Regions from separate parts of the Hydrogenovibrio crunogenus genome, predicted to be linked through region 1. Evidence: riboswitches for the same ligand, from Rfam matches in the RefSeq annotation. Region 1 holds a riboswitch; the other holds the start of a gene.
What was found. A riboswitch is a leader RNA that binds a small molecule or an ion and turns the genes downstream of it on or off. The one in region 1 is predicted to bind thiamine pyrophosphate.

Region 1 (15,122 bases):
TATTACGCCAAGGTCGTCGCGCAATGGTTAGCGGAAAAATAATGCCATGACAGATTTATACGCCGTAGTGGGCAACCCGATTGCCCATTCAAAGTCGCCTCTGATCCATCGTTTATTTGCCGAACAAACCGATCAGGATCTGGTTTATGAAGCGTTACTGATCGATACGGAAGACACCACCTTTCAGTTTGCTATTTCCGATCTGATTGCAAGAGGCTACAAAGGAATCAACATTACCGTCCCTTTTAAACTGGATGCGTTTGAATTGGCCGATGAGTTAAGCCCTCGTGCTGAGGTGGCACATGCCGTGAACACTTTCAGTTTTGAGGACGGTAAAATTTTTGGCGACAACACGGATGGCATTGGCTTAGTGACCGACATCGAAGAAAATGCCAATCGCCCATTTAAAGACCAAAAGGTTTTAATACTAGGAGCAGGCGGCGCTGTACAGGGTATTTTGCAGCCATTACTGGAAAAGCAACCAGGCCTGGTCCACATTGCCAATCGCACAGCCAAGCGAGCAGAAGTGCTTGGGAAACGATTCGAAACCCTCTCTCCAATTACCAGCAGCGACTGGGAGAGCATTCCTGACGAGACTTATGACATTATCATCAACGGCACTTCGGCCAGCTTGGAAGGCAAACTCCCTCCCATTAATTCGAATATTTTGGGACAGGACAGCCTCGTTTATGACATGATGTATGGCGCTGAGCCGACCGTTTTCATGCAATGGGCACAACAGCACCAACCTTCCTGCCAAACCAGAGATGGATTGGGAATGCTGGTTGGGCAAGCAGCCGAAGCTTTCTATATTTGGCGAGGCGTGCGTCCACAAACGCAGAGCGTGATTGATGAAGTGCGTCGCTTAATTCAAGCCTGAACCCATTGAAACTGATGGTGCAGAATACCTTAGTGTGCTGCACCTGCACAGTTCATATAGGGGCAGAATTCCACTTCCGACATCGGTCGAGCAAGCAAATAGCCTTGTAACACATCACAACCGATTTCAGTCAGTAAAGCTCTTTGAGCTTCGGTTTCTACCCCTTCAGCTACCACGGTCAAATCCATAATATGCGCCATCTGAATAATCTCTGCCACCAATGCTTTTTCTTGTTCATTATCTGCCATATTTTGCACAAACGACTTATCCACCTTCAAGATATCAATACACCCTTCTCGCAAAACAGCAAAGGCCGAATACCCGGTACCAAAATCATCCAGCGCAATACTCACACCCAAGGCCCGTAATTCACTGAGCACATTGATTGCATATTCATTCCCGCCAATAAACAACGACTCGGTCACTTCAATTTTTAATAATTTAGCGGGTAACTCGTATTGTTCCAACAATGATTTCACTTTTTGGACAAACCCAATTTCTGATAATTGATATGGCGAGGCATTCACTGAAAAATACACATCCTTATAAGGACAAAATTCAGATAATTTTTTTGCCGTGATAATAGCCTGTTCTAGAATGGTTTCACCTAGCTTCCCAATCAAATTAATGTCTTCTGCAATGGAAATAAACTCCTCTGGAGAAACCCAACCGAGCTCTTCATCATGCCACCTAGCGAGACATTCTACACCGACCAGGTCTCCCGTCTGGGTCGAAAACATCGGCTGATAAAAAGGCACAATTTTTTTCTCTTCCACCGCCGTGCGTATCCGGTTTTCAATCACGAGTAAACGTTGGTGGTAGTGATCCACTTGCCCCGAATAGCGTAGACAATAAACGCCTTGGCGCTGTTTTGCCATATGCATGGCTACATCGGCAAATCGCAATAGACTCTCAACATCCTGACCATCTTCCGGTGCGTACACCCAACCAAAGCTGGCCGAGATATGCAGATTTAACCCATTTAAATGCATCGGATGCTCCACCACTTTTAAAAAGTCGCGAATCATTTGTTCCACATCCTGCTCCACACGGATTCCAGGAATGATAAACACAAATTCATCACCACCGAATCTTGAAAGCATCGCGCCTTGCGGCAACACCAGCTCAAACCGATCTTTGATTTTCTGCAACATCAAATCACCGACCGAGTGCCCTAGAGAATCGTTGATGGTTTTAAAGCGGTCCAAGTCCATCATAATCAACACAAACGGATAAGTCGCATCGAGCATTCTTTGTGCTTCATAGCTCAAATTTCGGCGGTTAGGCAAACCGGTCAACGCATCTTTTAAAGCCAATTCTTTCATGGCTTCCGTTTGACTGACCTGATCGGTAATGTCGGTATTGGTGGAACTGACGGCAATCAATTTATCTTTTTCATAAATTGGGCGGGACACATGACGGATCCAAATCAACCCTTTATGTTTGGTGGTTAAACGGACATCAATAGGGTCAGGTGAATGGCCTTCGGCAATGCTCCGTTCATACGCCAGCCACTTTGGGAAGTCATCTTCATATACCAGGTCCGAAAATAAGTTTGGCATACTGTAAAAAGTGGAAACATCATAACCCGTTAGCTTTAAGACAGAAGGAGAGATAAAACGATAACTTCGATCAAGATTTTGAAAATAAGATACTTCTTCAGCCATTTCAACAATGGAAGAGAACTCCATTTGTTTCGCTTCAATGCGATCTCGGAGGATTCGGTATTTCGCAACCAAGAAGCCAACCAGCAAGCCTACGACACTAGGCACAATTAAAAGCTTGGGCGCAAAATTTTCATAAACCAAAAAGAACTGAATATTCGCCAACCCAATAACCAATAACCAAGCACCGAACATATAGCTTAAATAAACCTGCCAATGACACTTCGGCGTTTTAAATAGTTGAGTCACGTTCTTCAATCGCATTCTGTTTTAAATCTCTTCAACCGATTGTTGAAAATCGTTTTTCAGTTTAACGTAATGCTCAGCCGAATATTTAAAGAAGGCCTTCTCGTCATCCGTTAACGGTCTTAATTGCTTCACAGGAGACCCAACATATAAATAGCCTGATTCCAGGACTTTTCCAGCAGGCACTAGACTGTTCGCCCCCACCAAGACATGCTTTTGCACAACAGCATTATCCAATACGACAGATCCCATCCCAATAAGACATTCATCTTCAATCACACAGCCGTGAAGCACCACATTGTGACCAATCGTGACATCCGCACCCACAATGCACTGCGATCCCTTGGTCATAGGAGAGTCGTGGGTTGTATGACAAACAGTGCCATCCTGAATATTACTGCGGGCACCGATTTTAATCGCGTTTACATCCCCTCTTAGCGTGGCATTTGGCCAAACGCCGACATCTTCTGCTAATTGACATTGACCAATGACGACAGCAGAAGAATCCACCCAAGCCGTTTTTTCGATTTCCGGCGTAAAGTCTTTATAACGACGAATCGACATTCTTTTTAACCCCTTATTGCGCTAATTTGTGCAGTTAAGCATGTTACGCATTAGTTCTCATTAAAATAATACTATACCTTTTTTGTCGGACTTTAAAACCCTATCAACACATCAAATGACATTTGTTCAAACCTTCTACCGACCGACACCTTTAAAAATCCATGTAAAATCAAAGGGTTTTTACCAGCTAACTTTCATCATCCCCTTTGTTATAACGTTTTTTTATCCCTGCGCTTATTTTTTGATTTGTGAATTCTTGTCAAGAATTACTATGATGATACTAAAAGCACTCAAGACAATGATTAAGGAAACACCGTGACCACACATGTTAAAAATGAAAAACGCCAACACATTCGCATTCCCGCTAACCGCCCAGTGGTAATGGTCATCAACGATGCCAGTATCTTTGCCACCATGACAGATTTTTCAAAACATGGTATTGGCTTTATCACACAAGCCGATGTAACGCGAGGCGACACAGTTGAAGTGCACTTCGATATTTCATACAAAAAAGGGTTTCATGCTTTTCAGTTTAAAGCCACCGTCAAGCATTGTTTAAAGATAGAAGACAAACGCCATGTAGGCGTGCGTTTAAAAATTGATGAAAACCAATATACGGCTTTATTTGATGAGATTTATGCGGCCTGACGACTTAGAAAGCGATTGATTGAGCCAGGCCTGGCTATTTTTAAAACGGAATCACCGGCCAAAAAGGCCCTGATGCACCAATCACCACCGCAATGACCCCCAGCATCAGATTAATGGCAATCACTGGTCGCATTCTCGTATTCATTATATGCCCGGCTTCCGCAAACTCATACTGTGCCATCCGTATTTTGAATTTAGCAAACGGCCAGAAAAACAACCATGTAAACAAACCAACCATCACCCAGCCAATCCATTCCATCAACTGTAGATATAACGGAGCCTGTTCAATCGGCCCGAGACGCGTTAACCAATCCCAATACCCTGAAATCACTAATACGAAGATGAAAAACCAAACCCAGCCAAAAAAACGTCGAAAAACTTTTTCCCACAAAATAAGGCGTTCTCTTGATTCTAAAGAAGCCGCTGCGGGCCTTAAAACACGATATGCAAAGAACATTCCGCCAACCCAAATCACTGCGGCAATCGCATGCAAAGAGCTCAAGATCATCGTTTCCCAGTTCATGTCTTTCCTTTCTAAAATGTTTCATATGATTAAACCCTAAGCGCTTTGCAAAATCAAACCCATCTATCAAAGCAAACTACAAATGAATACAAGCAATTGATTCAATTGAACTTTTTTATTTAATCGGTTTTTAGTTTTGCTTCTGTTACAATATCTTCCATCTCTCGGGGTGCACACCAAAGTGCTGAGACGACTAAGTGGAAACCAATTTCCCGGCTGTCGGGCCCGTTGAACTTGATCTGGTTAAAGCCAGCGTAGGGAAGAGAAGATTCTAAGGAAACACACTCCGATTGTTTTCTGTAGATTGCTTTTAAATACCTTTGAGCGAGAAGATTTTTTAGTAAAAGTCTTTCGCATCAAGTAGAGACAGGGACTTTAAAAGCAATCATCACGTCCCTTTTTCTACTTTTCAACGGTATGACAAGTGCATGATCTTAATGACTAAGATTTTGCCCATCTTTTTACGCTGTTTTTTTCATCCTTTGAACGAACGAAAAGTGAGAAAAACATGAGTACTTTTAAAAATGCGCTCCCCGCTTCAAATGACATCCTGACCCGTGACCCGTTACCGGCTTCCCATAAAACTTATATTTCTGGTGAAATTCACCCGGAAATCAAAGTACCGATGCGAGCCATTACCTTAACAAACGATGAGATCGTAACCGTTTACGATACTTCAGGCCCTTATACCGACCCAAATATAGAAATTGATGTGGCGCAGGGCATTCCAGCAATCCGCAAAGATTGGATTGCCAACCGTGGCGACGTGGAAGCCTACGAAGGCCGCATTATCGATCCAAAAGACAATGGTTATAAAAACCGCACGCAAATGGAAACCGCCATTGCCGGCGCTTCAAGCTTAATGCGTCAACCAATAAAAGCAAAACCTGGACATAACGTGACCCAACTGCACTATGCGCGTCAAGGCATTGTCACACCTGAAATGGAGTTTATTGCTATCCGCGAAAACCAACGCCGCGACATGACCCGTCGTTATCTCAATGACCCTGAACGCGAAGCCCGCTTAAAAGGCGAAAATTTCGGCGCCAATTTACTAGAAGACATCACCCCTGAATTTGTTCGGAAAGAAGTAGCCGAAGGCCGTGCCGTCATTCCAGCCAACGTCAATCACCCGGAATCTGAGCCGATGATTATCGGTCGCAACTTTCTGGTAAAAGTAAATGCCAATATCGGAAATTCCGCCACCACATCTTCCATTGGCGAAGAAGTTGAAAAAATGGTTTGGGCTACGCGTTGGGGCGCCGATACCGTCATGGACTTATCTACTGGACAAAACATTCACACCACTCGTGACTGGATTTTACGCAATGCGCCTGTGCCCATTGGCACCGTACCGATTTATCAGGCTTTGGAAAAGGTCAATGGGGTTGCTGAAGACCTAACCTGGGAAATATTCCGAGACACCTTGATTGAACAAGCGGAACAAGGAGTCGATTACTTCACCATCCATGCCGGTGTGCTTTTACGCTACGTTCCGATGACAGCGAAACGCGTCACCGGTATTGTGTCTCGAGGCGGCTCGATTATGGCGAAATGGTGTATTGCCCACCACAAGGAAAACTTCTTATACACCCACTTTGAAGATATCTGTGAAATTTTAAAGCAATATGACGTGTCTTTCTCATTAGGCGACGGACTTCGTCCAGGATCTGTCGCAGATGCCAACGACGAAGCACAAATTTCTGAACTCAAAACCCTAGGTGAGCTGACTCAAATAGCCTGGAAACATGACGTTCAAGTCATCATTGAAGGGCCTGGGCATGTACCGATGCATATGATCAAAGAGAACATGGACAAACAATTGGAATATTGTCATGAAGCGCCTTTTTACACGTTAGGCCCTTTAACAACGGACATCGCCCCTGGTTATGACCATATCACCTCAGGGATTGGCGCGGCCATGATCGGTTGGTTTGGAACCGCCATGCTGTGTTATGTGACACCCAAAGAACACCTTGGCTTGCCTAACCGAGATGATGTGAAAGAAGGGCTGATCACCTACAAACTGGCTGCTCATGCGGCAGACATTGCTAAAGGCCATCCAGGTGCACGATCAAGAGACGATGCGCTCAGTCAGGCCCGCTTTGAATTCCGTTGGGAAGATCAGTTCAACCTAGGACTAGACCCTGAAAAGGCGCGTGCATTCCATGATGAAACCTTACCGAGAGATTCGGCTAAAGTGGCGCATTTCTGTTCAATGTGTGGTCCAAAATTCTGTTCGATGAAAATCTCACAGGAAGTGCGTGACTATGCGGACAAGCAAGGATTATCGACTGAAGATGCCGTTAATAAAGGGATGGAAGAAATGTCTCAAACCTTTAAAAACCAAGGCAGTGAAGTATACGTTAACGTCGAAGATATCACCAAAACAGGTTCTTAATCTCGATTATTCAGATCGTTGCGGCGCTTATTGTCGCAACGCGAGGAGTTGATTATGACAACACACACCATCGGCATTGCCGGGGCAGGACTTGTCGGTCGTATTTTAGCGTTGAACTTAGTCAAATCAGGTCACAAAGTAACCTTATTTGAAAAAGATTCGTATGCGTCTGAAAATGCGGCCGGGTTGGTGGCTGCAGGCATGTTGGCGCCTTTTGCCGAACTTGAAACGGCCGAGTCCGCCATATTTGATGCCGGCCTGCGATCCATTCAGCTTTGGCCTGACCTGTTGACACAGATAAAGATTCCGCAGGCGTTTCAAAAACAGGGCAGCTTAATCACGGCTCATCGATCGGACATGCCTGAGTTAATGCACTTTATTACCCAATTACAGTCAAAAATTCCAGCTGCCGCCTCGATAGAGACATTGGATCAAACAGGAATTGCGGCTTTGGAACCGGATCTCGCTCAGCACAGAAAAGCATTTTTTCTGCCGACGGAAGCGCAAGTCAATGCGCAGCAGTTCATGGAAAAAAGCACGCTTTTCTTACAGGAACACCCCTCTGTTCAATGGAAAACTCATCAAGTTGTGTCCCGAGTATCGGACGGTCAAATCGAAACCAATGAAACCTGTGTTGATTTCGATTGGGTCTTTGATGCCCGAGGCTTGGGCGCTAAGCCCGATATTGCCGATCTTCGTGGTGTCAGAGGGGAGGTTTTTTGGCTCGACGCACCGGATGTATCCCTTTCTCGACCGGTGCGTTTAATGCACCCGCGTTATCGAATTTACATTGTGCCACGTCCCAACCATCGTTATGTGGTGGGCGCCACTGAAATTGAAAGCGAAGATCAAAGTGACATGTCTGTGCGCTCCAGTTTGGAGTTGCTTTCAGCCGTTTACAGCGTACATTCCGGGTTTGGAGAAGCGCGCATTGTGAAAATGCTCACTAACTGTCGCCCGGCATTAAAAGATAATTTACCGCGAATCCTGCATGAAAATAAAACCACCCGTATTAATGGCTTATATCGCCATGGCTATCTATTAGCCCCTGCCGTGGTTGAACAAGCTTTAAACGAAATCCCTTTCATGTCTGATTCTGCGGCTTAGCCTTACTTACAAGGAAAGACACATGACCACCATTACTGTTCAGATCAATGATGAGATAAAGGCCATTCCGGCCTCGTTGTCTTTGACCGATCTGTTAATTCATTTGGGCTATCAGGAACACAATTTTGCAGTTGCCATCAATGAAGCTTTCGTCCCCCGCAGTCAGTATAAAAACACATGCGTACAAGCCGATGATCGCATCGAAATTGTCGCACCCATGCAAGGAGGTTAAATGAACCAGATGTCTGAACATTCTCAAAAATCGTCTCCCATGTCATGGACGGTGGGCGGAAAAACTCTGAATAGCCGTTTATTAATTGGCTCGGCCCTTTACTCCTCTCCTCAAGCCATGCAAGGAGCGATTGAAGCCTCTGGTGCTGAAATTGTCACTGTCTCATTACGTCGGCAATCAGCAGGAGATCAAGCCGGAAAAACGTTTTGGAACATGATCAAGTCTTTAAACTGCCATGTTCTGCCCAATACGGCAGGTTGTCATTCGGCCAAAGAAGCCATTACCACCGCTCAAATGGCACGTGAAGTGTTTGAAACCAACTGGATCAAATTGGAAGTGATTGGCGACCAGTACAACCTGCAACCGGACCCTTTCGAATTACTGAAAGCCACTGAAACTTTAGTAAATGAAGGCTTTGAAGTCTTTCCCTACACAACAGACGACTTAGTCTTAGCCCAACGCTTAGTAGACGCAGGATGTAATATTTTAATGCCTTGGGGCTCGCCAATCGGTTCGGGCAAAGGGCTGATGAATCCTTACAACCTGAACGCAATCCGACAGCGATTTCCCGAATTAACACTCATCGTCGATGCCGGCATTGGCAAACCGTCTCACGCCGTTCAAGCGCTGGAAATGGGTTATGACGGTATTCTGCTGAATTCAGCCGTGGCATTATCACCCAACCCTGTGAATATGGGAAAAGCATTCAAGTCCGCTGTTGAAGCGGGCGTGTATGCATTTGATGCTGGAACCATGCAGGAAAGGGATTTGGCATCGCCTTCAACCCCGGTGCTTGGCACACCTTTTTGGCACCAAAATTAACCAGGCCTGGCCGTTTTAAGGAACTATCATGCAATTTCGATCCTGTCACTCTCCTGAAGAACCACTGGGCATTTACCCGTTGGTCGATCGCGCCGATAAATTAAAACGCCTTTTTGAGGCAGGTATTACTACCGCACAAATTCGTATCAAAGATTTAGCCGGCCAGCGACTGGAGCAGGAATTGATACAAGCCGATACTGTTGCAAAGTCCTATCAAGCCAGACTGTTCATCAATGACTACTGGAAAATGGCGCTCCAACTCAACAGTTATGGTGTGCACCTAGGACAAGAAGATGTGCTCGATGCCGACCTACCTGCAATCCATCAGGCGGGAATCCGATTGGGCGTCAGCACACATACCCCAGCAGAAATTGATTCGGCATTAACAATACAGCCCTCTTACCTTGCGATCGGACCCATTTTCGAAACCCAGAGCAAACAATTATCTTATCCAACAATCGGTTTAAAGAATCTGCAGCACTGGGTAGAAACATTGGATGTTCCAGTGGTTGCCATTGGGGGGATTCAGCGGCATAATCTTAAAAATGTCATACAAGCAGGTGCGAACGGTATCGCCATGATAAATGGACTCAACCAGCCAGGCTGTACGGCGATGGAAAGTGTAAAAAATCTCATACACATATTTGATGAAGCCTATCAAACAAGAGCGTTGTCTTATGTCTAACCACACGCCCACCGTGTTGAGCATTGCAGGGTCTGATCCTTATGGCGGTGCCGGTATTCAAGCGGACTTAAAAAGCATCCATGCCTTAGGAGGCTATGCGTTGACCTGCATTACCGCTCTCACTGCACAGAACTCTCAAGGCGTTGCACACGTTGTTGCGACCTCGGCTCAGACTTTAAGCCATCAGCTGGATACCTTATTGCAAGACATCAAGGTAGATGCTGTCAAAATCGGTATGCTCGCTAATGCAGAATTAATTAACGTTGTCGCTGACAAAATCGCACAGTACTCGCTCAAAAATATCGTGTTAGACACCGTTCTCATAAGCTCCAGTGGCCACCCTCTCTTGGAAGAAAGCGCCGTTGACTGTTTAATAGAGCGACTCTTTCCCATCGCCACGATTATTACGCCCAATTTACCTGAGATCAATCACCTCTTGGACAAAGATTTTCATAACATCGAACCAAAGATTGACACAATCCGTGATGCTTTTTTTAAACTGGGTGCTCAAGCGGTAGTGGCAAAGGGAGGACATGGTTCCGAGTCAGACCTTGCCACTGATGTGCTGCTTCAACCGAATTACCCTCCGATGCCCTTTTCAAGCCCACGCATTCAAACCTCTCATACGCATGGCACCGGGTGTAGTTTTGCATCCGCCATTGCCACTTTCCTTGCTCAAGGTCAAGACTTGGCCACCGCTGTCCAGCAAGCCAAACACCAAATGCATCAGTGGTTTACTCAGAGCGAATCACTCCAATTACAATATCAGTCCAACCTTGGACATCGCAAAGAACCCTTGCTACATTTGGACATGATAACTGGGCAATCAAACGAGCAATAAGATATTTCGTTTCATCCTGCCTTTTTGCTAAGATTAAACTTCTTATTCTGAAAGGTGATGATTATGGATTCCCCTTCCAACCCCAATATTAAAGCCGTGTTTTTAGATCTCAGTGGTGTTCTCTATATCGGGACGAAAGCCCTCCCCGGAGCAGTTGAAACGGTTCATCACTTGAAACAGCAAGGCTTTATTCTGCGATTTGTCACCAATACGGCCAGCCAACCCAGTGAAATGATTTTGCAACAACTGATTCAGCTGGGGTTTGATGTAAACGAAACGGAACTGTTTACCGCACCAAGGGCTGCCAAACAGTACCTTTTACACCATCAATTGCGACCATACTGCTTAATTCATACCCTTTTAAAACCTGAATTCGAAGATATTGATCAAACAGACCCAAATTGTGTATTGCTAGGCGATGCGCAGGATGATCTGACTTATCAAAACTTGAACAGAGCCTTTAATTTGCTGGAACAGGGTTATCCTTTAATTGGCATCGGCAACAATAAATATTACAAAGATCCTGAAGGGTTCAAGCTGGATGCAGGTGCCTTTATTCATGCCTTGGAATGGGCCAGTGATACGCGTGCCATTATTACAGGAAAGCCGGATAAAACTTTTTTTGACGAGGTCGTGGCTTCGACAGGCGTGCCTGCTAATCAATGTTTAATGATTGGAGATGATGTCCGCGGGGATGTTGAAGGTGCCATCAATGCCGGCTTGCAGGCAGCACTGGTTCGCACAGGGAAATTCAAACCCCATGATGAAACACTTCTGCCTGATACGGCTTGGATATTTGACAGCATCCAAAAGCTTTCTTTGTCATAAAATACGATTAATGCTTTCAAATGAGTTTAAAATACTTAAATTATTCTACAAAATGGATTTTATATGAAACCTTTTTACACCATTATCTTGAGCTTGTTTTTGGTTACCCTCTCCGCCTGTTCCAATACTTCAGATCCAGGACCTTTAGCAGGCAAATGGCAACTCACAGGACAGGTCGACATGACCGTCAGCTTTCGCCCTGGTGAAACTGAAGCAAAAGGCGTCGTCGAAAAAGTACGTTATAAAATTGAAGGAAAGGATGTTCTGGTGACCTATTTAGAAGGCATGGCCAAAGGCATGACCATGCGATATACCCTGATTGATGACCAGACAGCCATCACCAACTTGGGCACCTTAAAGAAAATACCGTCTAATCACAGCACAGTGCATTAAACGATTGATTAATAAAACATGTGCTTCACATGGAACATGAAGCAGAATATGCTTTTATTTCAAAATCATCGGGCGCATGGTCACCAGCTCTTCCGAAGAGGAAGGGTGGATAGCAATCGTGGCATCCAAATCAGCTTTGGTTGCCCCCATCTGAACCGCAACGGCAAACCCTTGCAACATCTCATCTGCCCCATCGCCTACAATATGAATACCGACCACTTTTTGCTCCTCTCCGACACAGACCAGCTTCAAAGCCGTTTTAATCTGATGTTCTGTAAAGGCATAGCGCATGGGTGTAAAAACAGAACTATAAACCTGTACATTATCATGCCCATACTGTTTACGGGCATCATGTTCTGCCAACCCAATCACCCCGACAGGTGGATGAGAGAAAACCACCGTCGGAACTTTCGATAGATCCATCTTCAACTCGGGCTGGTTATTATACAAACGCTCCGCTAAATAACGACCGGCGCGAATCGCGACCGGCGTCAATTGAGCCTGTCCTGTCACATCACCAATCGCATAGATATTCGGCACTTGGGTTTGGTGATAATCATTCACATCAATAAAACCTCGTCCATTGGCCGAAATACCGACCTTATCTAATGCCAACGGTTCGGTCAAAGTTTCACGCCCCACGGCCCAGATAACTTCGTCAAAGCCTTCTAAATGCTGACCGTCCTCAGATTCGATTGTCAAAGTGCCATCATCGGCTTTCATCAGCTTTTTCACTTTGAAGTGGTATTCTTTGTGAATGCCGCTTTCAATCATGGCATCGGTTAACGTTTCGCGCACCATATCGTCGAACCCTCTTAACACAAGGTCTTTTCGACTGATAAGCGTAGTTTGAGTGCCCAGTGCCTGTAAAACCCCGGCAATTTCAACGGCGATATAACCACTACCGATGACCGCGACTTTGTTAGGCTGTTCTGTTAATGCAAAAAAACCATCGGACGTAATCCCCAGGTCGGCATTTTCTGTTTCATTAGGAATAAAGGGCGTGCCGCCAGGTGCAATCACGATGGTTTCTGCCGTCACCAACTTCCCATCGACTGACACCGTATGCTCATCAACAAAGCTGCCCCAGCCTTCTAGTACGTCAATGCCTAACTCTTTGAAGTAGCCACCATACCAAGTGGTGATATTCGAGATATATTGCTCACGGCGTTTTACCAGTTCCGACCAATCAAATCCTTTTCGTTCCACGTGGAACCCAAAGTCGGGCGCATCTCTTAAAGACTCGGCGATATGCGCACCGAACCACATGACCTTTTTAGGAACACATCCAATGTTTACGCAAGTGCCACCCATTTTTTTGGCTTCAACCACTGCACATTTTTTGCCATATTCAACCGCTCTTTCCACAACGGATAAGCCACCACTTCCTGCCCCAATGGCAATCAGATCATAATCATATTGCATGTGTCTTCCTCTTCTAAAAATAGCTATTTATCTTTGTGTTATTTGGATAAATAGTTATTCTTCTAAAAAATTCATTTTAATAAAAAAAACCACCAGGCCTGGTGGTTTCTTTATCTCTAAAGGACGATCGATTATTTAGCTAAATACGCTTCCAAATCGTCAGATCCGCCAATATGCTGTCCTTCAATAAAGACTTGCGGAACCGTATCTGCATTGGCGACGGCACGTAATGTACGTGACGTTACATCCGCATGAGAAACCGTAATTTCTTCATACTCAACTCCAGCATCTTCCAACGCGGCTTTCGCTTTCGCACAGAAAGGACAACCTGGCTTGGTAAAGATAGTCGCCACTTTCTTAGGTTGAGCGTTCGGATTGATGTATTTCAACATGGTATCCGCATCCGATACTTCGAATGGGTCACCAGGTACATTCGGCTCGATAAACATCTTTTCAACAACGCCGTCTTTCACCAGCATTGAATAACGCCATGAACGCTTACCAAATCCTAAGTCTGCTTTATCAACCAGCATGCCCATGCCTTCTGTAAACTCGCCATTCCCATCTGGAATCAAAGTCACATTCGTGGACTCTTGATCTTTTGCCCACTCATTCATAACAAACGTATCATTAACAGATAGACATACAATTTCATCTACACCGTTTTCAAAGAAAACCGGCGCAAGTTCGTTATAACGAGGTAAATGAGAAGATGAACACGTTGGCGTAAAGGCTCCCGGCAAAGAGAACACAACAACCGTGCGGCCTTTGAAAATATCATCACTTTTTACATTGACCCACTCATTGTTTTGACGTGTTGGCCAGACAACACTTGGAACAGCTTGACCTTCTTTGTTTTCTAATGCTTGAGACATACTTTTCTCCTTAGTTAAGGACTTAGCCGCTTTTAAAGTAAACGCTAAGTTTTTAAAAACAGTTAATGTTGAATACAAAGCCCATTCTATGTGAAAACATAAATAAGTAAAATTAATTGTTTTAACCAAAATGATAGCTTTTAACTATCATTAGTCATGAATGACGGTCAATCCCATTATTGCATAGGAGCAGATTGCAATTCACGCATAAACAATTCCAAGCTACCCGTTTCTTGGGCGTACTTCATAATCACCCCCAACAAAGCTTGATCTTCCTGCTTTGAAGCGATTCGTGCAGCCAGTTGAAACTCATGCCCTGTCACCTCGCCTGAAAAAGCATTGGCTTCCAATAAGGCTGCAAGCGCGCCAACATTCCCTAACAAACAAGCGGCTTGCAAAGGCTTGACCGATACCCCTTCTGCATCCTTAGCCACTTCTTGTTGAGGCGACACAAAATGCTCTTGGATCAATACCTTCATCATCCAGTAATTCATTTCAGGTGCTTCTTGGCTTTCCAAGACGTTCATAAAAATCTCATTGGGATCCATCTTATGCTTCTGAATCAGCGTCTGAACTGTTTTGGAAAAAGGATCACGTGTCTCTGGTTTTAAATCTAATAAATTCATGTCTTTTCTCTGTTAAATCTTGTTACTTATTATAACTACTACACTGTTTGACCAGCCGCAAACCCTGATGACCAGGCCCATTGAAAGTTATACCCCCCGAGATGACCTGTTACATCCAACACTTCACCAATAAAGTAAAGGCCGGGCACATTTTTGACTTCAAAATTCTTAGACGATACTTCATCGGTATCGACGCCCCCTAAAGTCACTTCTGCCTTGTCATAACCAGCAGTATCACTGGGATACAGTATCCAGTGTGTTATCTGTTGCGCAAAACGCTCAATTTCTTCGTTAGGTAAGTCAGCCAACTTGGTTGCAATCGGATACATTTCCAGCCAGGCCTGGGTAAATTTCTTCGTCCA
Region 2 (15,122 bases), 310 kb from region 1:
TGTCTTGTATATAATTTTTGGTAAATCAAATACGAAATCTTATTAATAAAACCACTGTTTGAAGAGGTGTTACCACGAATCTTTTTGTTTATCGCAAATGAGCGGCTATGAATCATACAGACAATGTTTTTTATACTGGTTTTAAAGATAACATTGAGCTCGATCATTGTGTAGAATCTGGGCAGCCCGTTTATATGATAGTTGAGAATAAACCCTCACGAGAATCGATAGAAGAACTCTTTAGGCGTTATTCGACTCCCCATTACTATTTTGACTTTTCTGATTTAGAGACATTTCGAACATACCTACATCTGTAGTGGTCAAGTTTTTTTGGCCACCGATTTAGAGCAATTTGCCCAATAAATTTCCTCAGCTTTGTTTGGCGTTTTGCCATCATTAAATGCATGAGGCCTCACTTGGCTGTAATAGCCGATTATGTAACTGGTTACATGATTGCGTGCTTCAGCTAAACTTTTGTAACCCAACGTCGGCACCCATTCGGTTTTCAAGCTTCTAAAGAAGCGTTCCATCGGGCTGTTATCCCAGCAATTACCGCGACGACTGAGGCTTTGTTTTATCTGGTAACGCCATAATAGTTGGCGGTACTTAGTGCTCGTGTAGTGACTGCCTTGATCTGAGTGGAATAACAAGCCGTCTGGCTTGCCTCGTAATTCAAACGCCATGGTTAAGGCTTTTGCAGTCAACTCACTATCGGGTGAATAAGACATCGCCCAACCGATTACTTTTCTGGCATATAAATCCAATACCACCGCTAAATACGACCAGCGGTTACCTGCCCAGATATAGGTTACATCCCCGACCCAGACTTGATTCGGGCGCGCCGGGTCGAACTGGCGATCAAGACTGTTTGGAATACAAATATGTTCTTGTGTGGCTTTTTTGTAGCTATGTTTAGGTAACTGGCAACTGACTAAGCCAAGTTTTCCCATCAATCTTTGAGCACGATAACGACTAAGAGGAATAGCACGCTCTGTGGCCACTAATGCTATCGTTCGCGCACCGGCTGAACCGTTGCTTTCAGCATGAATTCGGCGCACCATCGCCAACTCTTTTACCAACTTTGGCTTGATGCGCTTTGGGCGGCTTCGCCAGGCTTTAAAGCTACTGCGGTACACGTTAAACACCTGGCATAATCGCTGCACCGAATGGCGCTCTTGAAGCTTTTTGATTATCTCGAACTGTTGAACGAGTCCGACATCAAGAGCGCGGTAGCCTTTTTTAATATGTCTTTTTCCTCTTCGAGGTACTTAATCCGCTTTTTTAATTGTTGGATTTCAATCTGCTCGGGTGTAAGTGCGCTGCCTTTTGGGGCAATGCCACGGCGCTCATCTTTAAGTTGCTTCACCCACTTACCCATGGTGGATAAGCCCACGCCCATGGCTTTTGCGGCTTCATTTAGTGTGTAGCCTTGGTCAACAACCAGTTGGGCTGATTCGAGTTTAAACTCGGCTGAAAATGTTGGTCTTGTTTTTGTCATCTTCGGTCACCTTTTATATGAGATGCATTTTAGCATCTCTATTTAGGTGGCCAATTTCACTTTACCACTACACAGGGCACTCGAGATAGAATGGTTAAAATTGCAATAAAAAGGTTGGTAAAAAAAGGCATTGAATATGATTGCCTTTAGTGTCATCAAGTCGTGAATGTATTGCTGTTTTTCTTCTGAAGGATTGTGAATAATTGGTTCAATCAAAGAAAGGTAAACAAATTGTTTAGTTTTCATTCCATGAATTGATCGTCGGATTTGGGTTTCGATTTCAACAGAATCAATCGGTTTTGAGAAGTTATGTTGGATAGCTTGAATAAATTTTTCGCTACTCAAAAAGGGGTATGTTTCAGACTGCTTTTCAAAGAAAGGTAAGGCTATACTTGTGACCTCTTTTATCTCATTCCAGCTATTTGAAATTTCATCCTTGTTTTCAATAAGCTCATCATCAATCAATATTTCGTGCATTTTTTCAAAGTGTTTTAAAGCATCAACAATGAAAATTAATGGTGTTGCTACGTGCGTCCGTTGTTTTTTTTGTGTTATATCGTATTCAGTTAAGCTGATAGGGGAGATTTGTTCATAGAGCTTTGAAGCTAATTCTGAATTAATTCCAGGAACGCATGAAAACAAGTTGTTTTGAATAGAAAATTTCTGTCGAAAGTTTGAAAAAGAGGTTCGAATAATCTCTGTTCGAATAGTATCTAAATTGTTACTATGGCTTGACGGAGAAGAGGTCATTTTGATTAGTCTTTATGTCGATATCTACACTATGGATTGTTCCATTTTATAGGATATAAATCAAAGTAAATAACCTTAAAGGACACTATTTATTTTCCTTTAGGCATAAAAAAACCGCTATTTAAAGCGGTTTAAGTATGTTTGTGTTGTTTCTAATTTGTGTGGGTAAAAGGATTTTCAATCTTTGCTCTACCGACTGAGCTATGTGGCCTAAATTTGAATTTGCGTATTGTAGAGAGCAGACAAATGAATGTCAAATGATTATTTTATAAATTATTAAAATTGATTTGGCTTTTCATTACAATCGAAGGAGTATCTTATGCCATACAAGTCGAGAAGTGCTTTGCCTGAAGCTGTAAAATCGCATTTGCCGAAGCATGCTCAAGATATCTATTTAGCGGCCTTTAACCATGCCTGGGAAGAGTATAAAAACCCAGAAGACCGTCGTGGCGATGAAAGCCGTGAAGAAGTGGCGCATAAAGTCGCTTGGGCCGCGGTGAAGCAAAAGTATCAAAAGTCCGGGGATGACTGGGTGGAAAAGTAATTGATAAAACCGTTTACACAGGCAACTAAATCCATTGAAGTTATTTCAGAGTCGTTTAGTCGGTTTTTTAATTTCCTCCAGAGTTTCGGTTAAAATAGATTTCTTGTCTATAAATGTAAGGCGCTTGAATGATAAGAGAGAATAAAGGGTTATCTTGGCTGGTCGGCATGGCCTCTGTCATCATTATTTTGACAGCGTTAAAACTGGCTGAAAGTGTCGTCGTTCCGATTTTACTAGCGATTTTTATCTCCATTATTTCTATCCCTTTCATTCGACTTATGATGCGTTATTCCGTACCGAACTGGTTGGCCATCATTTTGATGCTTGGTGTCTGGATCACATTGTTGATGCTGTTCTTTTTAATCTTGAGCCATTCAGCGCAAACGTTTAATAATAATATTCCAGAATATGAAAAAGGGTTGAATGATTTATTGGTTGAGCTGTCGCCGCTATTTCAGTATTGGTCCTTTCCTTTTTTTGAAGCCACGTTAAACGAGCATTTTAGCTCCGAATCACTCATTCAGTTTATGGCGAATACTTTGACGGGCGTCAGTGTTTTTATCATGAACACTTTTTTGGTGCTGTTTATTGCGATTTTTTTGTTGATGGAAGAAAGCAGTCTGACACAGAAATTTCAAGCAGCTTGGCCGAATTCAGATTTTAAAATTCAAGCGATTGCCGGCTTTTTTAAACAAGTGAATAGATATATTTTCATTAAAACAGTGATCAGTTTTATCACCGGTGTGCTAGTCACGCTGTTATTGATGTTTCTCGAGGTTGATTTTCCATACTTATGGGGTGTTTTGGCGATGCTGATGAATTATATTCCAAACATCGGTTCGTTAATTTCAGCTATCCCGCCGGTTTTTCTGGCATTGATCCAGATTGGCGTTTTTGATGCGATCTTAGTCATGAGCGGTTTTTTAATCATCAATGTGGTTTTAGGAAATTTCATTGAACCGCATTTGATGGGATTCGAGTTTGGTTTATCCCCTCTTGTAGTGTTTTTATCATTAATGGTCTGGGGGTGGATGTTTGGTCCGGTTGGGATGGTTTTATCAATCCCTTTGACAATGATCGTTCAAATAGCCCTGTTTCAGAATAAAGATACCCGAGCAATCGCGGTTTTATTGGGCAATAATATACCGAAATCACGTTTATCCAATGAAAAATAACTTGGCGACGAAAAAATTGAATAAGATTTTTTGATATTCATTCAAAAAACCAGTTCAATAAGACGTTGTCTTTAAAATATAAGGAAGAAAATATTATGTATTATGTCGTTGATACCAAAAAAACATTCGAACAAGCAGCGGAAGATCTGGATGCTGCGGTGAAAAGCAATCAATTTGGTGTGCTGTATGTGCATAATTTAGGCGAAACATTACGAAGCAAAGGGCTTGAGTTTGCTGAGAACTGTAAAGTGTTTGAAGTGTGCAATCCTGGTAAAGCGGCACAGGTCATGGGCATTGATATGCGATTGAATATGGCTTTGCCTTGCCGTATTTCTGTGTATACCGAAAAGGGTCAAACCAAAATTGGGATGATTGAGCCGGCAAAAATGTTAGCGACTTTATCGGATGATGCAGCACTGCAAGAGATTGCAAAAGAAGTTGAGCAAAAAATCATCAAGATGATTGATGAAGCAAAATAACTTGAGTGGTTGCTGAAAGGGTGCATGGAATGGTAGGTCTAGATTAAATGATTAAAAAGACCCTTTTAAAGTTCTATGAATGGCCTTTGGTCATTGCTTTTTCAGCAACGCTTATAGCCGTTTACGGTCTTTATCAAGTTTTTGAACAAGGTAACCAGCAGGAAAGACAAAGCTGGGGCCAGCTTTCCATTGAGCGTAACAAGCTGGAAACGCTAACAAAGATTTACGACCTGCGAACGCAGCTCAAATTGTTGTTGAAAGATGCTGTGGTGCACGATGATAAGGCCGAACAACGTGAAATATTCAATAAAATCTCACAAATACGGCATAAAATTGTTGAAGAAAGTGCTCGAATTCGACGATTAGCAGATCAAAAAGAAGAGTTAAAAATTCTGGTTGAACATAACCAGATCTTAGAAAAAGGCCTTCCTAAACAATTTTATTATCAAAGCCTACTGCTGGACTTTGATGCCATTCAAGAAGCCAAAGAAGTACTCTATACGGAAGTGATTCCGACGCAGGATTATGCGGATGGACTGCTTTCTTCATTTCACTTGCTTGTTGGTCATTCCATCGAAAGGTTACAACAAGAGCATCTTGCCAAAAAAACAGAACGAAATAAGAACTTTAAACAGCAAGTCTGGCTAGTCATTATTCTGGTGTTGGTGATCAGTATTCTGGTGATTTCACTGGTCAGTTATTCTAAGCGTCGGTTACAGTCCTATACCGTTGAGTTAGAACAGGAAGTTAAGTCTCGAACCTTCCAGTTGACTGAAGCTAAAAACGAGTTGCAAAACTCATTGGCAGACTTGGAAAGTATTCTTCATGCCGCGCCAGATGGTATTTTAAAGACCAATAAGGATGGCAGAATCATGGAAGTAAACCCGGCAATGGAAAAATTGTTTGGGTACTCCGCAAAGGAATTGATTGGTAATAATGTCGCGATGCTGATGCCACGCGCCTACCGAAAATACCATACCGAAATTATCCATAACCTGAATGCCAATAGCTTCGATCGCACCAGTTTAATGGGGCAAGATGGTCGTGTTAAGGGGTTGCATAAGGAAGGTGGGATCTTTCCGATTGAAGCGGCCATTGGTCCGATTAAAGACTCTAACCAGGATGGCTTTACCATTATCATCCGAGACATTACCAATAATATTCATATTGAATATAAATTGAAAAAACAAAAAGAGCTACTTGAAACGCTTTGGAAAGCCACGAATCTATTTATGGTTTACAAGGATCTTTCAGAGGTGGCCGATTATTTATTGGGCCGAATTCTGAAATTGACCAAAAGTGACTATGGTTTTATAGGCGAAGTGTTACAAGATGCAGACGGGCGAAGCTATTTAAAAACCCATGCGTTGACCAATATTGCCTGGAATAAAGAAACTCGAAAATTTTATGATGAAAATGCCCCAGAAGGGCTGGAGTTCAGAAACCTTAATACGTTGTTTGGACATGCCATCACCACTCAGCGTGTAGTGATTAGTAATGATCCTAAGCAGGATGCGAGAAGTGGCGGACTGCCGGAAGGTCACCCAGATTTGAACGCCTTTTTGGGGGTACCGGTCTTTTATGGTTCTAAACTGGTCGGTATGTATGGTCTTGCAAATCGTCCTGAGGGGTATGATGATGAAATGGTTGAGTTTTTGGCATCTTTTACCCAAAACTATGGTGCCTTGATTTACGTTAAACGCATGCTGTCTCAGCAAGAAGAAATGCATGAAGAAATTTTAAAAGAGCGTAATGAAGCGGAAAAAGCCAGCCAAGCTAAATCGCAATTTTTATCCAGCATGAGTCATGAGTTAAGAACGCCGTTAAATGCGGTGCTGGGGTTTGCCCAGTTGTTGGATATGGATGAGAACCTAACCGCTGATCAAAAAGACAATATCTATGAAATTGTAAAAGCCGGAAATCATTTGCTTGATTTAATTAATGATGTGTTGGATTTAGCAAAAATTGAATCGGGTAATGTTGATTTATCGATTGAACCAGTCGGTTTAAAAGAAGTGCTTGAGGAGTGTCGTAACTTGATGTTACCGGTTGCCGAGAATAAAGGCATTTCATTGGATATTCCTGCTTTGAGTGAGCTGTATGTCCGTGCGGATCGTGTTCGTCTCAAACAAATTCTATTGAATTTGTTGTCGAATGCCGTGAAATATAATGATGACCATGGCCAAGTCTGGGTGGAGTGTGCATTGCAATCCGAAAATACCCTGAGGATTTCGGTCAAAGACAATGGGGTGGGCGTACCAGAGGGTAAGCAGTCGGAGCTTTTTCAGCCGTTTAATCGTTTGGGGCAAGAAGGCGGCGGCATTGAAGGGACAGGTGTCGGGTTGTCCATTACAAAAACGCTGATTGAGTTGATGGGGGGTGAGATTGGTTATCAAGCCAATAAACCCAAAGGGAGTTGTTTCTTTGTGGAGTTGCACATTGATTCATGCCACCCATTTGAAGCGGATTTTGATCAGACCTTGGTGATAGATTCAGATCAAGAAGGGGCATTGGGCAAAACCATTTTATACATTGAAGATAACCCGGCCAACTTAAAGCTGGTGTCACATGTTTTAGCCAAACGAGATCATACCCATTTAATTACCGCGCATGAACCTCAACTTGGAATTGAATTAGCGAAGGCGAATAAACCGGATTTAATCTTACTGGATATCAATATGCCAGGTATGAGTGGGTATGAAGTGTTAGAAGTGTTTAAGAAAGACAGTGAAGTCAGTCAAGTGCCTGTGGTTGCGATTACGGCGAATGCCATGTCGCATGATATTCGACGAGGGAAGCGTGCCGGGTTTGACGATTATTTAACCAAGCCGTTAGATGTTGAGAATTTCTTAAACGTGGTTGAGCGATACTTAACGAGAACGGAAGCCAAATAACATGGCTGACGGAGTGTAAAGTTGCATTCTATACCTAGATTGAAACCTTATTTTTCGAATGCGGAGACGCGCTCATTCGAACAAATTCCCAGCCTGTACGATGATAGCAGTCATACGATTTTTTTGCATGAAACGGCGAGCCAAAAAGAAGTCATTAAAGCTCTCAACTCGCAATCGGCTGAAGATTCCCCTTTCTGGCAAGGGATGGCCGAATTTTTCGGGGTTCATTTAAAACAGCAGTTGCAACACTTTGACTCGCTTTACCCTTTGATTGCACAATATTCTCCCCTTGAAATCCCCGCATTACTGCAGACGCTGGTTGTGCCAAACGAGTCCATTTGGGCAATCAAAACAGATTTTCTACCTGGTCAGTCTGTACAGTCTGAGCTGGTCACTTCTCAAATGGTGCGACAATTAGCTGAACACTTGGCCTGTTTACATCAAGTTGAATCCGATCAATTTGGTTATATTTTTGGCAAAACAAAAACAGAAACGAAACCGTCGTGGCCTCAGCATGTAAAGCAGCAATTAACACAATTACTGAGCGTTCATCCTCTATTGAATTCCACTGAACAAGAAGCGTTGCTTGGTCAAATCGATGCCCGCTTTCAACCCTCTGAATTTGGGGTGATTATGCCGGATTTGAGGTGGGATCAGTTTTTGCAACAAGAGAACGCTTTAACCGGATTAACCGATTTGGACGCATTGGTGTTTGGTCCGGTTGAGCTTGACTGGGTACTTCTGGAGTATTTGCTAAAGCCTGAGCAGGCTCAGCTATTTTGTGCGGAATATGAACGTCATCGAGCCATTCCTGAGATTGGCGCGGTTCGATCTGTGTATCGTGTGATGTTGTTTTTAATGAATGTGCTGGGAGAAAAAAACTACCAGGCCTGGCGAGATTATCCAGCGCTTTTTGTTTGAATACGTTCCCCTATCCGTGCGCTATTTGGCGTGTAATCCAGTCTTGACGCCATGCACGATAACCTGCAATGGCGAGACCAAAGTATAAGATAAACATCAAAATCGTAAAATAAAATCCGCTTTGCCAGTACAAAACAATCGCCGCGCTGTTAATCACCAGCCAATAAAGCCAATTCTCCAAGACTTTTCGTGCCATCAGGTAAGTGTTCATCACTGAAAAAACCATAACGCCTGCATCTAAAAAAGGCGCACGAGAATAGTCTCCTTGCTGCATGTAAAAGCCGATTGTCACAGTTAAAATTGTACCGATGACTAAAAACCCCAGATGAAAAGCAATGGGTTTTGTGTGGACGTGAATCGCTTTGTCCGACTGAATGGGCTTTTTCCAAAGCCAAAAGCCATAAATCGCCATGACTAGGTAGTAGGCGTTGAGAACCGATTGAAGTGGAAGTTGTCCATCCCAAAACAATAATGTGTAAATAAAGGTACTGAAAAAAGCACATGGCCACGCCCAGATGGATTGCTTAATCGCGAAAAGAATATAGCCAATGCCTAGAAGGGTGGCAAGCGCTTCCCAGCCAGATAACGCTAGGATAGAGGCCAAGACGTCAGCAAAAAGGTTAGGCGTTTCCACAGTGCTCAATGTCCGCTTTTGAACGATCTGTCCCGAGTAACTTTAAAACAAAAATGGTTTTGGGATTTTGTTGCAAAACCTGTTCGATATCCTCTGTCAGAGCCGCCATTAAAATACGATAATCACCGAAGATTTGTGTGCTCATGGCATTTTTCTCGATACGAATAGATTCATGTCTTTCCAGTGAAGCAATAAAGTATAAAATGGGCTGACAGTATTGTTCCTGTAATGGGTACATACTGATGTCAATAGACGCTAACATAGGCAGTCCTTTATTAATAGCCGTTAAAAATGGCCAGGCCTGGCCATTTTTTGAATCGTTTAGAAGTGAATTCGCAAGGTCGCGCCAAATTGACGCGGATCGCCTAAACGAATGTATTCTTGTACGCCATCGCCGTCATAATGGTCAAACTTGAAGCCTCGGGTGGCATAACGCTCATCGGTTAAGTTGTTCCCCCAAACATAGGTTTCCCAGTCTTTCGCTTCATATCCAATGCGGGCATTAATGATTTGATACGCCCCCGTTTTTCCATCGTTGACATTGTCAAAATAGTAACTGTCCATTCCTCGCACTTCGGTACGGGCAAAAAAACCGTTGGCAGCGCGATATTGTGTACCCAGGTGGAACTGATAGTTCGGGGCATGCGCTTGATCTCTGCCAGACATAGTAAAGTTGCTGTTTGCTGGCGTCCCTTCCACTTCGGTAAAGAGTAAGCCTAACGAACCGAACAGCTGCCAGGCATAAGTCGCTTGCCAGTCAAACGAGGTTTCCAGACCATAGTTTTGAGCCGCATCCAGATTTTCTTTATAGAAAATCCACTCTCCGGCACTGTCGTACGAATAACCGTCAAATTGTGGATTGTTTCGGTCCATATAAAAAACCGTGGTGGCGGTTTGCAAACGGTTATTCAGATAATTCGATTTTAACCCAACTTCATAATTTAATAAGGTTTCAGCATCATAAGTGACGTTGGTACTGGCACCACTACCTGCATTGAACCCGCCCGCTTTATAGCCTCGTGTAACTCCGGCAAAAGCCATATGGTTCGGGTTGTAACGATATTTGTAATGAATTGACCCTCCCCAAAGCGTTTCATCCGGTGAAAAATCATCGGTTAGGGTTTGGTCGGAATAGGTTTTTTTCGTTTGTTTGAAGGTTTGTCGATTATGTTCGACACGTAGCCCATAAGTCATTGTTTGCTTTGAGCTCACATGTTGGTCCAGCTGTGAGTAAACGGCCAGTTTTTGGTGGTTAAAGTCACTGTCAATCAACTCTGTTGAACCGGCGTAATAGTTATCAGAGTAGTTACTTTCATCCATATTGGAAGCATAAGCCCCTATTAACCAATCGGTTGAGTTATTAAAAATACGCGCTGATTCTTTCGATTGGAAGCGTAAGTCTTGTGACATATGACGACGGTGCTTTTGGTTTTCATAAAACTGTTCCGCTTTGGCCAGCCAGTCACCATCGTAATTATAAAGTGCGTCTGTGTTTGAGAGGCTGGTTGTGGAAATCACGTTGTAAGCCGTATTGCCTTCATAGGTCACTTTCATTGAAGCGGCATTCGACAATTGGTTGTCGTTTCCGGGTTGGTTAGAACGTGTGGTAAAGGTATTGTCGCGAGACCAAGCGTCATAGCCATCATTAAAATCGGCGTGTAGTAATGTTAAATCGACCGTGGTGTTCGCGGTAGCGAACATGCGCAACTTACCACGCAACGTCAACTCGTCTTTACCGTTAGTGTCTTTGCGGTTCAGGGTCTCATTTTGATAAAACCCATCACTTTGGTGTTTAAAAACCGCGATACGGTATTGTGTGGCCTCTTTCTTATCGCTCACTGGACCACTTGTCATGACGCCAAGTTCTTTATGGCCATACTGCCCAATGCTGGTTTCAACGAGGCTTTCGCGATAAGGGGTCGGATCGTTGCTTTGAATGTTAATCAGTCCGCCAATGGCACTTTGCCCATAACGCGTATTTTGAGGGCCGCGTAAGATTTCAACTTGTTGTACGTCAAATAAATTGCCAATGCCGCCCAGCCCACTGAAATCGATGTCATCAATAGCAAGCCCAACACTGGCATTTGGTGCGCCGGTATATTCGTCTCGCTCGCCCATGCCGCGTACTTGAATGTGTTTGACGCGTGCATTCTGATTTGAAACGTTAACGTTCGGGGCGCTTAATAGAACGTCATCTGTGTGGGTTGCGCCCGCATCTTGTAGTTCAGTAGAATCCATCACCGTGATGCTTACCGGCATATCTTCCGCTTGAGATTGTCTTAGGTCGGCCTCGACTTTAACCGGAGCCAATACAACGGTATCATCTGATAAGGCAAGTGGGCTATGCAATAAGCTCAATAATAAGGTTGGGGCTATGGAATAAGCAAAAGGCTTAAAGGGTGTTTTAGGAGTCATAATTCATTCCTTTTTAGTTAACCAAAAAGGACAGGGCAGGAATCGGTTCTTTGGAGAAAACAAAGTCGAGTTGCAGCCTGTTCCTACGCCAGTATTAACTGGATCAGGTTATAAGGGTTCCCAATTTAGGATCTCAGGCCGTATGGCCACCCCTCGGCGATAATTCAAAATACGATAAAGAGCCGGGATTATAAGGCAAAAACCTTCCAGACACAAAAACAACTTTAACTAATTGAAAAAATAAAGGATTTTTTAAGATTGTATAGAGACGGTTTGTATTAAAATAAAAAGAAGTGAATACGATATTCATTTTATTATTTTCGAAAGGAAATGCCATGGGTAATCAAAGCTTTGAAAAAAAGAATGCAATAAAACATGTATCCCGTTTGAAAGTGTTAAGTTTTGTGCTTTTTTTAAGCGTTTTTGCTGTCAATGCAATGGCGGATACTTCTCCTATCGTCACCGGTTGGGTCGAGAAAGTGGCGATTCCTGAATACAATTTGACGCTTAAAGCCAAAGTGGATTCCGGTGCGGACAGCTCTTCTTTACATGCGGTTTCGATTCATCGGTTTACTAAAAACAACCAGGCCTGGGTACAATTCAGAACACAAGATGGTATTGCGATCCAAAAGCCGGTTCTCCGGATTGTGCACATCAAAACGAAGACAAAAGGGACGCAAGCAAGGGAAGTCGTTGAGCTGCCAATTTGTTTGGCGGGGCAATTGACAACTGTACCGGTCAATCTTGTAGACCGAGGTCATTTTTCTTATCCAATGTTAATTGGGCGTTCTGCGATGGAAGGCAAGTTTTTGATCAACCCCAATCAGAAATTTTTAACAGAACCGAAATGCGGTTCCGTGAGTCGTAAAACGTCTTAAATGGATGGAATATCGTCATTATCGTAGGGGAGCGTGTCATCTCCATGAATGTCTTCGGCAAACGAACCAACACGTTCCTCAGCTAAGTCAGTACGGGCAAATTGGGCGATATGATATAACGCCTCACCTTCATTCACTAATGGCATGACCATTTGACCAATGACAATGCCACTGGCATTGGCGAAAATTTCAAACTCCTCCTCACCAAAGGGGTCGGAGACCACGCCTAATAAGGTTTTATCTTTTTGAACGCGATCACCATCGTTGACCAAAGAGCGGAAAATACCACTGTGTGGTGCACGAATCCAGTAACTTGATCGAGCAATCACAGGCTTTATCGGTGTTTTTTTAGAACGCCCTTTTGCAATCATGTCTAAAGATTTCATTACGTTCAAAATACCGTTCACGCCAGCACGAATACCAAATTCATCAAATCTGAGAGCTTCACCCGCTTCATACAACAGAATTGGAATGCCTTTCTTTACGGCTGAAACCCTTAAAGAGCCGGGTCGAAGTGCGGCATTCATCATTAAAGGTGCACCGAACGCCGTCGCCATTTCCAAGGTTTGAGGGTCTTCCAGGTCGGCACGAATTTGGGGTAAGTTGGTACGATTGATGGCGCCGGTATGCAAATCAATGCCATGTGAGCATTGCGCCACAATTTCTTTTAAAAATAAATTCGCCATGCGACCTGCCAAGGAGCCTTTTGAGGAGCCGGGAAAACTGCGGTTGAGGTCGCGCCGATCAGGCAAGTAGCGGCTCTGGTTAATGAATCCATATAAATTCACAATCGGCACCGCGATTAACGTGCCTTTTAAACGGTTGAGGGATTTGACTTTCATTAGACGTCGGATGATTTCGACGCCATTCAATTCATCACCGTGAATCGCAGCGCTGACAAACAATGTAGGCCCTTTTTGTTTGCCATTAATGACTTGTACCGGCATATTGAGTTCGCCGTGGGTATAGAGTTTGCCAACTTGTAAATCGACGGTCTTGCGTTCACCGGGGTGAATGGTTTCTGGCCCGATTTTAATTGGACGGTTTGCAATTTTTTTCATCAGGTGCGTTCCTAATAAACTCCGATTGGTTAGCCTTTACCACGGGTTTTGGTGTTATGCGGTTTAGCGTTTTTTTCAATAAACGCGATAATTTGACTCGCAATATCTTTTTGTGTGGCCGTTTCAATGCCCTCAATACCGGGGGAAGAGTTCACTTCCATTACCACGGGACCATGGTTAGAGCGGAGTAAATCGACACCACACACATTCAGTCCCATGATTTTGGCTGCCCTAACCGCCGTTGCACGCTCTTCTGGTGTGATTCTAACCAACGAAGCTGATCCGCCTTGATGTAGGTTTGAACGGAACTCTCCATCTTTTGCTTGGCGCTTCATGGAAGCCACAACCTTGCCACCAATGACGAAACAACGTAAGTCCGCGCCTCGGGCCTCTTTAATGAATTCTTGTACCAGAATGTTGGCTTTTAACCCGTTAAAAGCTTGGATAACCGATTCGGCAGCTGAATGCGTATCCGCTAACACCACGCCCACGCCTTGTGTGCCTTCAAGTAACTTAATCACAACAGGCGCGCCTCCAACGGTTTCCAGTAAGTCGTTAACATCATCAGGGGAATGGGCAAACCCTGTTACCGGAAGGCCGACACCACGTCGAGATAATAGCTGCAAGCTTCGAAGCTTATCGCGAGAACGAGAAATGGCTACGGATTCATTCAATGGGTAAACGCCCATCATTTCAAACTGTCTTAAAACCGCTGTCCCGTAGAATGTAATGGAGGCGCCGATTCTTGGAATAATCGCATCAAACCCGTCCAGAACTTCACCTTTATAGTGAACCTGTGGATGGTTAGACGAAATGTTCATGTAGCAGCGTAAAGCGTCAATGACTCTAACTTCATGACCACGTTCTTCAGCCGCCTCAATTAAACGACGGGTTGAGTAAAGTTTGGCATTACGGGATAAGATAGCGATTTTCATACGGATTTCTCTTTAAATTCTGTGTTTCAGTGAGGTGTTCATCTTGTTGAAATGCTTGAGGGAATTCAATCAAGTTAAATGACGCTTACCTACTACTCTAACTATAAGATATTTCTTGTCAAGGAGGTAAAAAAACACAAATTATTTGTGGTGTAACCGAGCGGTATGCCTTTAGTTTATGATGTAATTAGGGTATAAAGAGGGCGGCCTAGAAAAATGGCCGTTATAAAGCACATCTCCCTCATGATCAAGATGCAGTTCAGAACCTGATAGTCGGTTCAATATGATAAAAATGCCAGAGGTGAGCTCACTTACCCGAAAAAGAGATCGTTATGACTGTGAATGAAGAAACGCCATTCTCCTCAGAAGAAAAACTTGTCCAGCTCCAAGCCTTATTAACTCAGGAAGATCAAACAGCCGTTTGTGATTTTTTTGTTGATCTGCCCGATACCGAAATTGCTTTGTTATTAGAATCTTTTCCCGCAAGCGACCGGGAAAAGATTTGGGTATGTGTTCCCGAAGACTTGAAAGGCGAAGTGCTGGCTGAGGTTGGTGATGATGTCCGAAGCGCATTAATGTCTGAAATGGCTCTGTCTGATGTTTCTGAATTGACAAAAGACTTGGGCGCGCAAGACATTGCCGAAATCCTGGATACCGTGCATGAGTCAGTCAAAGAGGCGGTGATTGACAACTTGGATGACAGCACGCGCGAACAAGTTCAGGCCTTGCACGCTTATGACGATAATATGGTCGGTCGTTATATGGATCCGAGTACGGTAAATATCAAGCAAGATGTTACCTTGGAAACGGTGCAGCGCTATATTCGAATTAAGGGATTGTTGGACGAAACGACTCAGGAATTTATGGTCACGGACAAAGACAATCGTTTGGTGGGGTCTTTAGGGCTGGTTGATTTGGTTAAACAAAACCAAGAAGCA

Region 2: another riboswitch for thiamine pyrophosphate. It lies ahead of GHNINEIG_RS10880 (TonB-dependent receptor); the one in region 1 lies ahead of thiC (phosphomethylpyrimidine synthase ThiC).

What each region holds. Positions count from the first base shown of each region.
Region 1 is NZ_CP032096.1:153,881-169,002, reverse strand. Features, by position in the region: gene hemB (porphobilinogen synthase) at 1-42, shown strand, start outside; gene aroE (shikimate dehydrogenase) at 47-880, shown strand; gene GHNINEIG_RS00705 (putative bifunctional diguanylate cyclase/phosphodiesterase) at 910-2,808, opposite strand; gene GHNINEIG_RS00700 (gamma carbonic anhydrase family protein) at 2,815-3,354, opposite strand; gene GHNINEIG_RS00695 (PilZ domain-containing protein) at 3,670-4,002, shown strand; gene GHNINEIG_RS00690 (CopD family protein) at 4,043-4,525, opposite strand; TPP riboswitch at 4,681-4,803, shown strand; gene thiC (phosphomethylpyrimidine synthase ThiC) at 5,034-6,926, shown strand; gene GHNINEIG_RS00680 (FAD-dependent oxidoreductase) at 6,981-8,033, shown strand; gene thiS (sulfur carrier protein ThiS) at 8,056-8,265, shown strand; gene GHNINEIG_RS00670 (thiazole synthase) at 8,266-9,087, shown strand; gene thiE (thiamine phosphate synthase) at 9,116-9,772, shown strand; gene thiD (bifunctional hydroxymethylpyrimidine kinase/phosphomethylpyrimidine kinase) at 9,765-10,613, shown strand; gene GHNINEIG_RS00655 (TIGR01458 family HAD-type hydrolase) at 10,677-11,441, shown strand; gene GHNINEIG_RS11710 (hypothetical protein) at 11,505-11,834, shown strand; gene gorA (glutathione-disulfide reductase) at 11,889-13,259, opposite strand; gene GHNINEIG_RS00640 (glutathione peroxidase) at 13,391-14,134, opposite strand; gene GHNINEIG_RS00635 (hypothetical protein) at 14,311-14,760, opposite strand; gene GHNINEIG_RS00630 (BaiN/RdsA family NAD(P)/FAD-dependent oxidoreductase) at 14,799-15,122, opposite strand, start outside.
Region 2 is NZ_CP032096.1:2,293,716-2,308,837, reverse strand. Features, by position in the region: one part of gene GHNINEIG_RS10925 (IS3 family transposase) at 321-1,234, opposite strand; one part of gene GHNINEIG_RS10925 (IS3 family transposase) at 1,234-1,498, opposite strand; gene GHNINEIG_RS10920 (hypothetical protein) at 1,541-2,248, opposite strand; gene GHNINEIG_RS10915 (ChaB family protein) at 2,568-2,792, shown strand; gene GHNINEIG_RS10910 (AI-2E family transporter) at 2,921-3,967, shown strand; gene GHNINEIG_RS10905 (DUF302 domain-containing protein) at 4,063-4,446, shown strand; gene GHNINEIG_RS10900 (ATP-binding protein) at 4,494-7,340, shown strand; gene GHNINEIG_RS10895 (aminoglycoside phosphotransferase/kinase family protein) at 7,362-8,261, shown strand; gene pnuC (nicotinamide riboside transporter PnuC) at 8,272-8,895, opposite strand; gene GHNINEIG_RS10885 (hypothetical protein) at 8,882-9,157, opposite strand; gene GHNINEIG_RS10880 (TonB-dependent receptor) at 9,217-11,310, opposite strand; TPP riboswitch at 11,373-11,474, opposite strand; gene GHNINEIG_RS10875 (ATP-dependent zinc protease family protein) at 11,646-12,188, shown strand; gene GHNINEIG_RS10870 (succinylglutamate desuccinylase/aspartoacylase family protein) at 12,185-13,249, opposite strand; gene rimK (30S ribosomal protein S6--L-glutamate ligase) at 13,279-14,184, opposite strand; gene mgtE (magnesium transporter) at 14,517-15,122, shown strand, end outside.